Regions from separate parts of the Sanguibacter keddieii DSM 10542 genome, predicted to be linked through region 2. Evidence: riboswitches for the same ligand, from Rfam matches in the RefSeq annotation. Region 2 holds a riboswitch; the other holds the start of a gene.
What was found. A riboswitch is a leader RNA that binds a small molecule or an ion and turns the genes downstream of it on or off. The one in region 2 is predicted to bind S-adenosylmethionine.
Positions count from the first base shown of each region.

Region 1: it holds a riboswitch for S-adenosylmethionine, as region 2 does, so the genes downstream of both, SKED_RS00280 (methylenetetrahydrofolate reductase) here and SKED_RS16825 (flavin reductase family protein) in region 2, are expected to answer to the same signal.

Region 1 covers NC_013521.1:59,437-62,838, reverse strand. The annotation lists gene SKED_RS00290 (DUF2238 domain-containing protein) at 1-588, shown strand; gene SKED_RS00285 (glycosyltransferase family 2 protein) at 585-1,481, shown strand; SAM riboswitch class I at 1,489-1,593, shown strand; gene SKED_RS00280 (methylenetetrahydrofolate reductase) at 1,600-2,664, shown strand; gene metE (5-methyltetrahydropteroyltriglutamate--homocysteine S-methyltransferase) at 2,676-3,402, shown strand, end outside.
Region 2 covers NC_013521.1:3,827,015-3,830,416, forward strand. The annotation lists gene SKED_RS19230 (sigma-70 family RNA polymerase sigma factor) at 1-1,521, shown strand, start outside; SAM riboswitch class IV at 1,556-1,667, shown strand; gene SKED_RS16825 (flavin reductase family protein) at 1,687-2,211, shown strand; gene SKED_RS20940 (HNH endonuclease) at 2,455-3,120, opposite strand.

The sequences.
Region 1 (3,402 bases), 490 kb from region 2:
ATGACCGTCGGCACCTCCGCACGAAGACCGTCCACCCTGGTCGCCGGCGACGCCGTCCGCTGGGTCGCAGGCGCGAGCCTCGTCGTCGGCACCGCGCTGTACGGCACCGTCGGCGCGGCGCTGCTCTCCCTCGTCCTGCTGGGCGCGGTGGTCCCGCGGGCGCTCGGCCTGCACGGGGTGCACGACCCCGTGCTCGGGCTGGTGCTGTCTGCTGCGGCGTGGATGGGCCTGCTCGACCTGTACGCGGCCGTCCCGTGGCTCGACCTCGCGGTGCACCTGGTCGCGACGGGGGTCCTCGCCGACCTCGCGTGGCGGACTCTCGTGCGCGTCGGTGCGGTCGCGAGCCCGCGACCCGCTCAGGTCTCCGGTGCGGACCCCTCGACGCCCGCGCGCCCGGCGCTCGGGATCGTCGTGGTCACGACGGCGCTCGGCGTGATGCTCGCCGTCCTGTGGGAGCTCGGCGAGTGGGCGGGGGCGACCTTCGTCGACGGGTCGATCAACGTCGGGTACACCGACACCCTCGGGGACCTCGCCGCCGGCGGGGTCGGCGCGCTCGTCGCCGGCGTCCTCCTCGCGAGGCGCTCGTGAGCACCGCCGAGGGCACCGCCCCGGTCCCGGGGCGCCTGGACATCACCGTGGTCATCCCGGTCAAGGACGACGCCGTGCTCCTCGCACGGTGCCTGGAGGCGCTGGCCCTCCAGACCCGGCGCCCCTTCGAGGTCGTGGTGGTCGACAACGCCTCGACCGACGACAGCGCCGCGGTCGCGCGGGCGGCCGGCGCACGGGTGGTCGTCGAGCCGACCGTCGGGATCCCCGCGGCGGCCTCGCGCGGGTACGACGCGGTCCAGGGCGGGATCATCGCGCGGTGCGACGCCGACACGCTGCCACCCACGGACTGGCTGGACCGCGTGCACCGGTCCTTCGTCGCCGACCGCGAGCTCTCCGCCGTCACCGGTGCGGGGACCTTCTACGACCTTCCCCGCCTGCGCGGGCGCGCGGCACGGGTCTTCTACATGCGCGGGTACTTCTGGGGCATGCGCGCCGCCCTCGGCAACGTGCCGCTGTGGGGGTCCAACATGGCGATCCGGGTCACGACGTGGCACGAGGTCCGCCACCTGGTGCACCGGGACGACCCGACGGTCCACGACGACACCGACCTCAGCTTCCAGCTCGGCGCCAGGGCCCGGGTCCGGTACGACCCGCTCCTCACGGTCGGGGTCTCGGGGCGGACCTTCGCCTCTCCGGCCAGCCTCGGCCGACGGTTCCGCTGGGCGCGACGGACGCTCGAGGTCAACTGGGCCGTCCGCCCGCCGTGGGACAGGTGGGCTGACCGCCTGACCGCTCCACGGGGTGACGCTCCGCGCCAGCTCGCGGGCGGCCCGGTCCCGCTGCAGCTCCCCACGGGCTCGACCCCTCGCCAGGTTCGAGCACAGAAATCCCGCGATGTGGACGGTGTAGACCGGATCGTGGATAGATCGTAGGGTCGTGGCACCATCCAGAGCGGTTGAGAGTCCTGGCTCGACGACGCCGCAGCAACCCCCCACAATGGAAGCCTCCTGAGGGTGCGGGTGCTAACGCCAGGTCCGATGGAGTGAACTCATGACGGCTTCCGACGTACCACCGACCCCTGCCGGGGGCGGTCCGACCACCGCCCCGCCGGGGCGGCACGCGGCGCGCCTGCGCCGCCCCACGCTCTCCTTCGAGCTCATGCCGCCCCGCAACCCCGCGGCGGCACCGAAGTTCTGGAGCACCGTCGACCACCTCGTGGCCGCGCGCCCCGACTTCGTCTCGGTCACCTACGGTGCCGCGGGCGGAGACCGCACCACCGCCCAGACCGTGGTGCGCCGCATCCTCGAGCACGCCCCCGTGCTGCCGATCGCCCACCTCACCTGCGTGGGCGCCTCCCGCGACAACGTGGCCGAGGTCATCGACGAGTTCCTCGCCGAGGGCGTCCGCAGCTTCCTCGCGCTCCGCGGCGACCCCCCGCGCGACCAGCCCGACTGGCAGCCGCACCCCGACGGCGTGAACTCGAGCGACGAGCTCGTGGCGCTCCTGCGCGAGGTCGAGGCCCAGCGCTGCGCCGAGGACCCGTCGTCCGCCCTGCGCTCGGCGGCCCGGCCGCTGACCATCGCCGTCGCGACCTTCCTCGACGGCAACGCGGCAGCGGGCACCACACGGTCCCAGGAGGTGCAGCGCCTGCTCGAGAAGCAGCAGGCCGGCGCCGACTTCGCGATCACCCAGCTGTTCTACGACGCCGACAGCTACGTCGGCTTCGTGGACGAGGCCCGGCGCGCGGGAGTGACCCTCCCGATCCTCGCCGGCCTGCTCCCCATGACCGACCCGGCGCGCCTCGCCCGGGTCGAGACCCTCACGGGCGTCCCCGCCCCGAAGGCTCTCGTCCGCGACCTCGAGTCGCTCACCGACCCGGCCGCCCGGCACGCGCACGGCATCCGTGCGTCCGTCGAGCTCGCCGAGGCGGTCCTCGCAGCCGGAGCCCCGGGCCTGCACATCTACACCTTCAACAAGCACGAAGCCGCACTAGACCTGCTCGAGGGCGTACACCTCGGCGGCGGACCAGCGCACCCGGCAGCAGCCGACGCCGGTCCCGACCTGGCCAGCGGGCCGTGGGTCGGCGCATCCCAACCAACCGCAGCTCTGATCTAGAGGGATGACCCATGACGACACATACTGAGCTCAGCTCTGACCAGCAGAACCCGACCTTTGCCGCTTTCCCGGCAGCGACCATCCTCGGCTACCCCCGCATCGGGCCGCGCCGCGAGCTCAAGAAGGCCGTCGAGTCCTTCTGGGCCGGCCGCATCGACGCCGACCAGCTCGAGGAGACCGCCGCAGCACTGCGGAAGTCGACCCGCGACCGCCTCGTCGCGCTCGGCCTGTCCGCCACGGACGGCTCCGTCCCCGAGACCTTCTCGTACTACGACCAGGTCCTCGACGCCGCGGTGACCGTCGGCGCCGTGCCCGAGCGCTTCGCGACCGAGGGCGACCTCGACCTCGCCGGGTACTTCCGTGCCGCCCGCGGCGAGGGCGACGACGCCCCGCTCGAGATGACCAAGTGGTTCGACACCAACTACCACTACCTCGTGCCCGAGATCGGCCCGTCCACCACGTTCCGCCTCGCCTCCGACCGCGTGGTGCGCCAGTTCGCCGAGGCCCTGGCCGACGGCGTGACGACCCGTCCCGTGCTCGTCGGCCCGGTGACCTTCCTGCTCCTCAGCAAGGCTGCGGACGACGCCCCCGCCGGCTTCGAGCCGCTGTCGCGTCTCGCCGACCTGCTCCCCGTCTACGCCGAGCTGCTCCGGGCGCTGGCCGCCGCCGGGGCTACCTGGGTCCAGCTCGACGAGCCCGGTCTCGTGACCGACACGATCGACGTGCCGCTGGGCGACG
Region 2 (3,402 bases):
ACGGCCGCCAGCCCCGTCCGTGCGCACGGCCGGAGCGCCGGCGCGACCTCTCGACGTGTCGGCTCCGGTGCCCTGGCCGTGATGGTGGTCGCCGGGCTGGCGACGGTCTCCGGTGCCGTGGTGCTCGCGTCGAACCTGGCCGGCGGGTCCGAGGTCGCTGCGGGGGCACCGCCGGCGCCCCCGAGCACGACGTCGTCTCCGGCGTCCCCACCGGTCGGCGCGGTGCCGTCCGAGGAGGGGACCGTCGAGGAACCGGTCGGCGACCCGGAGGACTCCCCGACGGTCGAGGTGCCACCGGTCGCCCCCACGAGACCCTGGCGCGAGATCCCTGATCCCCCGTCGACTCCCGAGCCGCAGGAGCCGGCGGCCGTCCCCGCGCTCCCGACCCTGCCGCCGCTCGCGCCCTACGAGCCCTACGAACCGGCCGCTCCGACGGATCCGACTGCTCCCTCCGAGCCGACGGACCCGACGGGCCCGTCGGAGCCGACCGACCCCACGACCGAGGTGCCCGACGTGACAGGGCCCGCTGTGCCGACGCTCACCGGCCCGCCCGCTGGTGTGCCGCTGACGACCTTCCCGACGGTCTCCGGGGTCGCGGACCCCGGGGTCACCGTCGTGCTCACCACGGGCGACGGTGCGTCGTTGACGACCGCGGTCGCCGACGACGCGGGGGCGTGGTCGACACCGGTGTGCCCGGACGTCACGGCAGCACCCGGCGCCTGCCTGGCAGACGTCGCGACGCTCGTGGTCCAGGCGCACGCCCTCGACGAGAGCACCGGCCTGTCCTCCGAGGTGTCGGACGCGCTGGAGTGGGACTTCGAGAGGCCGACGCTCTCCGTGCCCGCCGAGGCCGGGCCGGTGGTGGCCGGGGACGTCTCGGTCCTGCTGGAGGGAGCCGCCGGGCAGTACGTCCAGGTGAGCATCGACGGTGTTCCGACGGGCCGCTACCACCTCATGCCCCAGTCCACCCCGCTCGTGTGGAGCGGCGCCACCCCCGGCGCGCACGCGCTGAGCGTCAGGTACGTGACGGTGACCGGGACGGGCGACGCTGTGCGCGTCACGGGCTTCGGTCCGAACCGCACGTCGACCGTGGAGGTCGAGCCGCAGCCCGCCCCGCCGGGTGCGGTGCCACCCGAGGAGGAGCCGGCGGGAGACGCGGCGGCGCCGCGGCAGCCTGGGGACGGGAACGCAGGAGACGTCTCCGCGGACGACACCGCCCTGGTCGGCGAGGCGACAGTCGGCGAGACAGGGGTCGGGGAAGCAGAGGGCGGCGAGAAAGCAGCAGGCGAGGCGACTGGTGGTGCACCAGGAGCGGCTGGTCTCGCGCCGCCCGACGAGGCGACAGCTGACGGAGCGACGGCAGGAGCCGTAGCCCGGGAGGGCTTGGACGACATCCCGACGGGATCGTCGGCCGACCCGCAGAAGTCCGCGCCCGCACCTGAGGTCAGTCCTGGGTCCGAGGCAGCGCCTGCACCAACGCCATCGGAACCACATGGTGAGACGTTCGGGGAAACCCGCTGACAGGTCGGGCGCCCTTGCTATACCGGTCACTCAAGGTCACGAGAACCGACGCGAAGCCCCGGCTGGTCGGACAGCAACCCCCATGTCACGGCGGGGTGCTCCGGGAGATGACCTGGCCGGCCCCTCCGGGTCGGCAAGCCACGACGGACCACCGAAGGACAGCACATGACCATCCAGGACGAGCGCATCGCCGACCTCGACACGCACCTCTCCCCTGACGAGTTCAAGACCGTCTTCCGCCAGCACCCGGCCGGGGTCGCCGTCGTGACCCTGCGCGGGCCCCAGGGCCACGTGGGGTTCACCGCGACGTCGGTCATCTCCGTGTCTGCGGCGCCGCCGCTGCTCGCGTTCTCGATCGCCGGGACGTCGTCGTCGTGGGCGGCGCTCGCTGCCGCCGAGACCGTCGCGGTGAGCTTCTTGGCGCAGGACCAGGACGACGTCTCGGCGCGCTTCGCGACGAGCGGCATCGACCGCTTCGCCGGGGGCGGCTGGACCGAGCTGCCGAGCGGCGAGGCCGTGATCGACGGTGCGGTCACCTGGCTGCGCGGTCGTGTGCTGGAGCGCACCCCCGTCGGCGAGAGCTTCCTCGTGTCGATCCGCGCCATCGAGTCCAGCACCCGCCCGGACGCCACGCCGCTCGTGTTCCACGACCGCACGTACCACCGTATCGGCGACCACACGGCGATCTGAGAGCGTGGGAGAGTCGCTCGGGTCTCCCTGTGAAACCTCCTGCTCACGGCTCGCCCTCGGGTCTCATGGTCAGAAGCCGAGTCTCACGCTCAGGGCTCTCTTGGGTCCCACGCTCACGGCTCGCTCGGATCTCCTGCTCAGGCCCGAATGAGGTCTCCGGCTCGAGGCACCGGCCGGGCCGATCGAGCATCGGACGGACCGATCGAGCATCGGACGCGACGGCGGACCAGCCGACAGATCGTGTCAGAACGGTGGTTCGTCGGGGAACTGAGACTGGTCTCCGTCCTCAGACGCCGCGGCGCACGCCGACAGCTCGACCTCATGTCGACGAGCCATCGCTCGTGCGGCGTGGTCGATGTAGGTGCGACCCGAGGGCGCGGTCCAGTGCACGACGTCGCCGGTGAAGGCAGCCTCGTCGTGCGCTGGAGCGCGATGTCGTGAGCCTGGGCGTGATGTGGGCCCGTCGGGTGCGTTGGTCGACTGCCTCGAGGGCGGATCTGTCGACGACCTCCCGGGTGGTCCGTGGTCGTCGACCGGCGGTCCGGTGCTGACGGTCCAGGCAGTGGTGTGCTTGAGGCGGTGGTGGTTGCGGCACAGGTGGATGAGGTTGTGGTGGTCGGTGGTTCCGCCGTGGGCCCAGTCCTTGACGTGGTCGATGTCGCAGCGTTGGGCTCTGCGTGAGCATCCGGGGAACCGGCAGGTCTCGTCGCGGATGCGCAGCCAGGACTTGAGGTCTGCGGGGACTGCGTAGCGGTCTCGTCCGACGGAGAGGACTGTCCCGGTCTCGGGGTGGGTCAAGATCCGCAGGAAGCTCGGTGCCTGGGCTGCGAGGCGTCGGGCGGTGTGTGCGTCGATGGGTCCGTGGCCTGCGAGATCGCCGGGCTCCTCGGAGTGGCCGAGGAGCGTCATGACGGGGATGGTGACGGCGACCTGGGGCTTGATGCCACCGAGGGAGATGCGGTCGGCGACACCCGCGATCGACCGGCTGGGCTCGCCCGTGGTCTCGTTCGTGTCGGCGCCAGCCTGCGGTGCGTGTCGGTCGAGGCTGCTGTGCGCGGCCGCACCGGTGGTTCCGCTCGTGCCCGAGACCGTGGCCGCGCCGGTGGTTCCGTTCGTACGCGTGCCGGCGCCCGTGCTCGTGACAGCGGCGGTGGCGGTCGCCAGGGCCTGGCGGGCGTCGTCGTCGAGGAG